One region of the Streptomyces sp. NPDC057623 genome, then DNA from elsewhere that is predicted to be linked to it. Evidence: predicted binding sites of a transcription regulator. Region 1 holds the regulator's gene; the other holds the start of a gene.
The links. The regulator HspR, encoded in region 1, represses chaperone genes until heat shock. The targets are predictions, from matches to a motif close to TTGAGNNNNNNNNNCTCAA.
Positions count from the first base shown of each region.

Region 2: lon (endopeptidase La) is a predicted target of HspR. The motif match lies at 1,695-1,713, and genes of this name have one in related genera.

Region 1 is NZ_JBHVGZ010000029.1:25,263-28,671, forward strand. Features, by position in the region: gene ACFU95_RS26830 (PA14 domain-containing protein) at 1-791, shown strand, start outside; gene ACFU95_RS26835 (NAD(P)H-binding protein) at 801-1,676, opposite strand; gene ACFU95_RS26840 (heat shock protein transcriptional repressor HspR) at 1,761-2,213, opposite strand; gene dnaJ (molecular chaperone DnaJ) at 2,219-3,403, opposite strand.
Region 2 is NZ_JBHVGZ010000002.1:327,161-330,569, forward strand. Features, by position in the region: gene ACFU95_RS03645 (rhomboid-like protein) at 1-789, shown strand, start outside; gene ACFU95_RS03650 (GNAT family N-acetyltransferase) at 772-1,566, opposite strand; gene lon (endopeptidase La) at 1,736-3,409, shown strand, end outside.

The DNA.
Region 1 (3,409 bases):
CCCCTTCGGCGCCGGATGTCGACCACTACGAGGTGTGGGGCGCACCGGTGGGCCAGGACGATCCGGACGGACCGCAGCCTGTCTGGGGCACCTCGTGGACGGACACCACGGCCGCCCCGGGGACGGCGTTCACCTACAGGGTGCAGGCCGTCGACACCGCCGGGAACTTCGCGCCCGTCTCCGACGCGGTGACGGTCACCCGGCCCGTGGCGTCCGGCGTCGCGGCCCCGGCCTCGGCGCAGGGCACGCCCGCCGACCAGCACACCCGTCTCACCTGGACCCCGCCGGAAGGCGACGTCACCGGGTTCCGCGTCTACCGGCGCACCGAGGCCATCGGCGGCTGGGTGCCCGTCGGGAGCGCCGGTGCGTCGGAGACGTCGTACGAGGACACCTCCGCCCCGCGGGGCAAGGCGTACTACCACGTCGTCGCCGTCGACGGCACGGGCGCGGAGTCGGTGCCGTCGGGCGAAGCCACCGTCGAGCGGCTCACCCCGGCCACCGCGACCGGTCCGGCCGCACCGAAGCTGACGCTCATCTCGGCGGGCGGCACCCGGTTCCCCGTGCAGATCGCGGCCAAGCCCGGAGCGGGTGACGAACAGCGCCTGCTGAAGGGCTACTCCTGGGAGATCTCCGGGGCCTGCGGGGACAGCGGTAGCCGCCTGTCCACGACGGGCACCATCGAGTGGACGCCGCCGTACAACGGCCCCTGCACGGCCACGGTGTTCGCGGTGGACGCCTACGGGCGTACGGGCGAGCAGAGCTCCGCGGTGGAGTTCATGGTCAACCGCTGACGTCCCGCCTCAGCCCCGGCTCGCCGCCGCCCCGGGCCCGCCTCCGTCTGCGGGCCCGAAGGCGGCGGCGTGCTCCGCCGCCCACCGCCGGAACGTCCTGGCCGGGGCGCCGGTGACACGGGAAACCGTGTCGCGCACCCTGAGCAGTTCGGCGTTGACGGCGCCGCCCGTCACATCGAGCACCGCGTTCGCCGTCTCGTCGCCCAGGAAGGCGGCCATGTCGCGGTGGGCCTCGGCCCGGCTGATCTCGACGAGCGCCACGTCCCGGCCCAGTACCTCCGCGAGGGTCCCGACCTGCTGGCGGGCGGTGATCCGCTCCGGACCGGTCAGCGCGTACGTCCGCCCTCGATGGCCGGTCTCGGTCAGCGCCACCCGGGCCACCGCCGCGATGTCCGCGGGGTGGACCGTGGGCAGGCCGATGTCCGCGTAGGGCACCCGGACGGCCCCGTGGTCACGGATCGCCCCCGCCCACCACAGGGCGTTCGAGGCGAACTGCGTCGGCCGCAGGATCGTCCACGCCATGCCGCTCTCCTCGAGCAGCCGCTCGACGGCCAGGTTCCCCGCGGCCGGGCCCAGGTGCGGATGCGTCTCCACGGTGATCGACGACACCAGCACCACATGGTCCACCCCTGCCGCGCGGGCGGCTTCGAGGATCTCGGCGTCCGCCCCCACGCCCGGCACGAGGAACAGTGAACGCGCCCCCTCCAGCGCGGGCTTCAGTGAAGCCGCCCGTGCGAGGTCTCCCTCGACGGCTTCGACGCCCTCCGGGAAGACCGCCCGCGCGGGGTCCCGGGTGAGCCCTCTCACCGGCCCGGCGCCGATCCCCCGGAGTTCCTCCAGAAGGACGCTTCCTGTGTTTCCGGTTGCCCCGGTCACGACAATCATGCGGGTGACGCTAGGACCTCGACCGAACTTGAGGTCAAGAAAGAGCCCCGGACCCTCGGGCCCGGGGCTCTGATTGACAGACCGTCAGTCGGATGTCTGCTGCCGCTTCGGCCGCCACACCACCAACGCGCTGGTCTGCTGCACTTCCTGATACGGCACCAGGTCCCGGCGGTACGACGCGTGCACCGCCGCCTCACGCTGCTGCATCGCCGTCGCGGCCCCTTCGACGGCGGCCGTCAGCTCGGCCACCCGGGACTGGAGCGCGGCGACCTGGTTCTCCAGTTCGATGATGCGCTTGATGCCGGCCAGGTTGATGCCCTCGTCCTGCGACAACTGCTGGACGGTGCGCAGCAGTTCGATGTCGCGGGCCGAGTAGCGCCGGCCCCGGCCGGCGGTGCGGTCCGGGGAGACCAGGCCCAGACGGTCGTACTGGCGCAGGGTCTGCGGGTGCAGGCCGGAGAGCTGGGCCGCCACCGAGATGACGTAGACCGGGGTCTCCTCGGTCAGTTCATACGGGTTGCGTCGACGACCGTCCATCTGACTCATGCTCCCTTCGCGGCCTGGAACAGCTCCGCCCGCGGGTCCTCGCCCGCGGTCGCCTCGCGATACGCCTCCAGTGCGTCACGAGCCTTCCCCGTCAGGTCCTTGGGAACACTCACCTCGACGGTGACCAGAAGGTCGCCGCGGGTGCCGTCCTTGCGGACCGCGCCCTTGCCCCGCGCCCGCATGGTGCGGCCGTTGGGCGTGCCGGGCGGCAGCTTCAGGGTGACCGGCGGCCCGCCCAGGGTGGGGACCCTGACCTCGCCGCCGAGGGCCGCCTCCGTGAAGGTCACGGGGACGGTCACCGTGAGGTTGTCCTCCTTGCGGCCGAACACCGGGTGCGTGTCGACGTGCACGGTGACGTACAGATCGCCGGCCGGGCCGCCTCGCTCACCGGGTGCGCCCTTGCCGCGCAGGCGGATGCGCTGGCCGTCCGACACCCCGGCCGGGATGCGGACCTGCATGGTCCTGGACGACTTCGCGCGGCCGCTGCCCTTGCACTCCATGCAGGGGTGCTCGGCCATCAGGCCGCGCCCCTTGCAGTCGGGGCAGGGGTCGGTGAGGGAGAACCCGCCGCCGGAGCCCCGCGCCACCTGGCCGGTGCCGACACAGGTCGGGCACACCCGCGGCGTGCCGTTCTTGTCGCCGGTGCCGGCGCAGGCCTTGCAGGGTGACTGGGAGGACATCCGCAGCGGGACCGTCGCACCCTCGATCGCCTCGGTGAAGCTGAGGTTGACCTCGGTGTCGATGTCCTGGCCGCGCCGGGGCTGGGTACGGGTCGTCCCCGTGCCGCCGCGGTTGAACAGGCCCCCGAAGACGTCACCGATTCCGCCGCCGAAGCCGCCGGCTCCTCCTTGTCCGCCCTGGGCGCCGCCTCCGAAGAGGTCGCCCAGGTCGAAGTTGAAGGAACCGCCGCCCGCGCCGCCCGGCCCCGGACGGAAGCCGCCGTTGCCGAAGAGGGCGCGTGCCTCGTCGTACTCCTTGCGCTTCTTGGGGTCGCCGAGGACGTCGTTCGCCTCGGAGATCTCCTTGAAGCGCTCCTCAGCCTTGGCGTTGCCCTTGTTGGCGTCCGGGTGGTTCTCGCGGGCGAGCTTCCGGTACGCCTTCTTGATCTCGGCCTCGGTGGCGTCCTTGGGGACGCCGAGGACCTTGTAGAAGTCCTTCTCGATGAAGTCCTTGGTGCTCATCCTCGA
Region 2 (3,409 bases), on a different contig from region 1:
GAACTGCTGGACGGGATGCCACGGCAGCGCGGACCGCTGGGCGCCGCCACGGTGCCCGCGCCGCCGCCCCTGCCCCCGGTGCTGCCGCCCCTGCCCCCGGTGCTCACCGAGGCCACGGCGAGCGGGGCCCCCGCGCCCGCGATCCGCGCCTTCCGCCCCTGGCGCCTGCTTCCCACCCCCACCGGCACCCCGTTCACCCTCGCCTACGCCGCCGTACTGGCCGTCACCTCACTGATCGCCACGTACGCCGACCCCGACCTCGTCCACGCCCTGCACCAGGGCTCCAGCACCGATGTCGCGCACCTCGTGCGGACACCCGTGCTGGTGCTGCTCGCCAGCGCGCTGTGGATCGCGGGCGGCTTCCTGGCGCCGTACACGCTCGGCTTCCTGCTTGTGCTCACCGCCCTGGAGCGGCGGATCGGCGGCGCGCGCACCGCCGCCGTCTTCCTCGGCGGACATGTCCTGGCCACCCTCGCGACCGAGGTCCCGGTGGGGCTCGCGGTGCTGGTCGGCCACCTGCCCGACAGTTCCCTGTACCGCCTCGACTACGGCATCAGCTTCGGCGTGGCCGCGAGCACCGGCGCGCTGGCCGGGCTGCTGCGGCCGTGGCTGCGGTGGCCGGTGCTGGTCCTGTTCGGCGCGATGCTGGTCCAGGACCTGCTGAACCTCACGGATCCGCTGACCAACTGGGGGCATCTGATCTCCCTGGTCATCGGGATCGCGATGTGGCCGGTGGTGCGGCGCCGGCGCGCCGTGCACGCGAAGCCGGTCTCAGCCGGCCGGGGGTGACCACACGTACGGGGTGGTCGTCGTCACCGCCGCGAAGCCCAGCCGCCGCAGGATGGGCGCGCTGTCGTCGGAGGCGTCGACATGCAGATAGGTGACCTCGCGGGCGACGGCGAGGGCCGCGCGGGTGGCGACCAGCGCGCGGTAGACACCGCGGCCCCGCCACTCGGCCAGCGTTGACCCGCCCCACAGGCTCGCGAACGCGGTCCCCTTCCGGAACACCAGCCACGCGGCCGAGACGACCTCGCCGTCCGCCTCGGCGACATGGACGGAGATCTCGTCCGGGGCGGACGCGACCCGGCCGGTCAGATCCTCGGCGAGCCAGCTCCAGTCCTGGCCCCACACCACCGACTCCATCGCCGCGATCCGGCGCATGTCCGCGTCCGCCGTGACGCGGCGCAGCGTCACGCCCTCGGGAAGGACCGGCTGCCGTACGGCCATGTCGGCGGCACGTCCGACCAGGACCGTCTCCTGGTCCTCGGGCACGAAGCCCGCCGCGCGCAGCCGGTCGGTGAGGTCGGCCGGGTCGTCGTGGGAGCGGGTCTTCCACTCCACCGCCTCGCCGCGCGCCGCGAAGAAGTCACGCTGCCGCGCGATGAGCCGGTCCAGCTCGGCGCCGCGCACGCCGAGGGAGCGCGGGCCGCTGACGAGGCCGCGGAATCCGCCGACGATCCGCAGCAGCGGGCCGTCCTGTTCATACGTCACGCCGACGGGCGGAGTCGGGGGCGCGCCGCGCATCTGGTCGTCGTAGGCCGCGAGAAGGATCTCTGTATCTGTCACGGGGAGACGGTGCGGGAAGGATCGACCCGCGGCAACCGTTTATTCACGAAAGCCGAGGTCACCGGGTGTGAGGCGGCTGATCACTCACAGCGAACCGAGACCCGGGAACATTCGGGCCTCCCCGTGCATTGAGTCGGCATAACTCAACTTGACTGCCTAAGGGGAGATCATGGCTTCGACGTCCACACCGCTCACCCTGCCCGTGCTGCCGCTCGACGACGAGGTCGTGCTGCCCGGGATGGTGGTCCCGCTGGACTTGAACGACGCCGATGTACGCGCCGCGGTGGAGGCCGCCCAGGCGGCCGCCCGTGCGCAACCCGGGAAGCCGAAGGTGCTCCTGGTGCCGCGCATCGACGGGACCTACGCCGGCACCGGCGTGCTCGGCACCGTCGAGCAGGTCGGCCGGTTGGCCGACGGCGACCCGGGCGCCCTGATCCGCGGTCGCGGCCGCGTCAGGATCGGCGCCGGGACGACCGGACCGGGAGCCGCACTCTGGGTCGAGGGCGCGCGGCTCGACGAGAGCGTGCCCGAGCCGCTGCCCGGACAGGTCGCCGAACTGGTGAAGGAGTACAAGGCCCTCGCCACCGCCTGGCTGCGCAAGCGCGGCGCCTGGCAGGTCGTCGACCGCGTCCAGGCCATCGACGACGTGTCCGCCCTCGCCGACAACTCCGGCTACTCGCCCTTCCTGAGCACCGAGCAGAAGGTGGAGCTGCTGGAGACCGCCGACCCGGTCACCCGCCTCAGGCTCGCCACCCAGCAACTGCGCGACCACCTCGCCGAACAGGACGTCGCCGAAACCATCGCCAAGGACGTCCAGGAAGGCGTCGACAAGCAGCAGCGCGAGTTCCTGCTGCGCCGTCAGCTGGAGGCCGTCCGCAAGGAACTGCGCGAGCTGAACGGCGAACAGGACGGCGAGGAGTCCGACGACTACCGCGCCCGCGTGGAGGCCGCCGACCTGCCCGAGAAGGTGCGGGAAGCGGCCCTCAAGGAGGTCGACAAGCTGGAGCGGTCCAGCGACCAGTCCCCGGAGGGCTCCTGGATCCGCACCTGGCTGGACACCGTCCTCGAACTCCCGTGGAACGAGCGGACCGAGGACGCGTACGACATCCAGGGCGCCAAGCGGATCCTCGACGCCGAGCACGCCGGGCTCGAGGACGTGAAGGAGCGCATCACCGAGTACCTGGCGGTGCGCAAGCGCCGCAGCGACCGGGGCCTGGGCGTCGTCGGCGGGCGGCGCGGCGGTGCCGTGCTCGCGCTCGTCGGCCCGCCCGGCGTGGGCAAGACCTCGCTCGGCGAGTCCGTGGCGCACGCCATGGGCCGGAAGTTCGTCCGGGTCGCCCTCGGCGGCGTCCGCGACGAGGCCGAGATCCGCGGCCACCGCCGTACGTACGTCGGCGCGCTGCCCGGCCGGATCGTGCGCGCGATCAAGGAGGCAGGGTCGATGAACCCGGTCGTCCTCCTCGACGAGATCGACAAGGTGGGGTCCGACTTCCGGGGCGACCCCGCGGCCGCGCTCCTGGAGGTCCTGGACCCGGCCCAGAACCACACCTTCCGCGACCACTACCTGGAAGTGGAACTGGACCTGTCGGACGTCGTCTTCCTCGCCACCGCCAACGTCCTGGAAGCCATCCCGGAGGCCCTGCTCGACCGTATGGAGCTGGTCCGCCTCGACGGCTACACCGAGGACGAGAAGGTCGTCATCGCCCGCGACCACCTGCTCCCGCGTCAGCTGGAACGGGCGGGCCTGGCGAAGGACGAGGTGACGCTCGACGAGAGCGCGCTGCGCAAGCTCGCCGGCGAGTACACGCGCGAGGCCGGCGTCCGCACGCTGGAGCGGTCGATC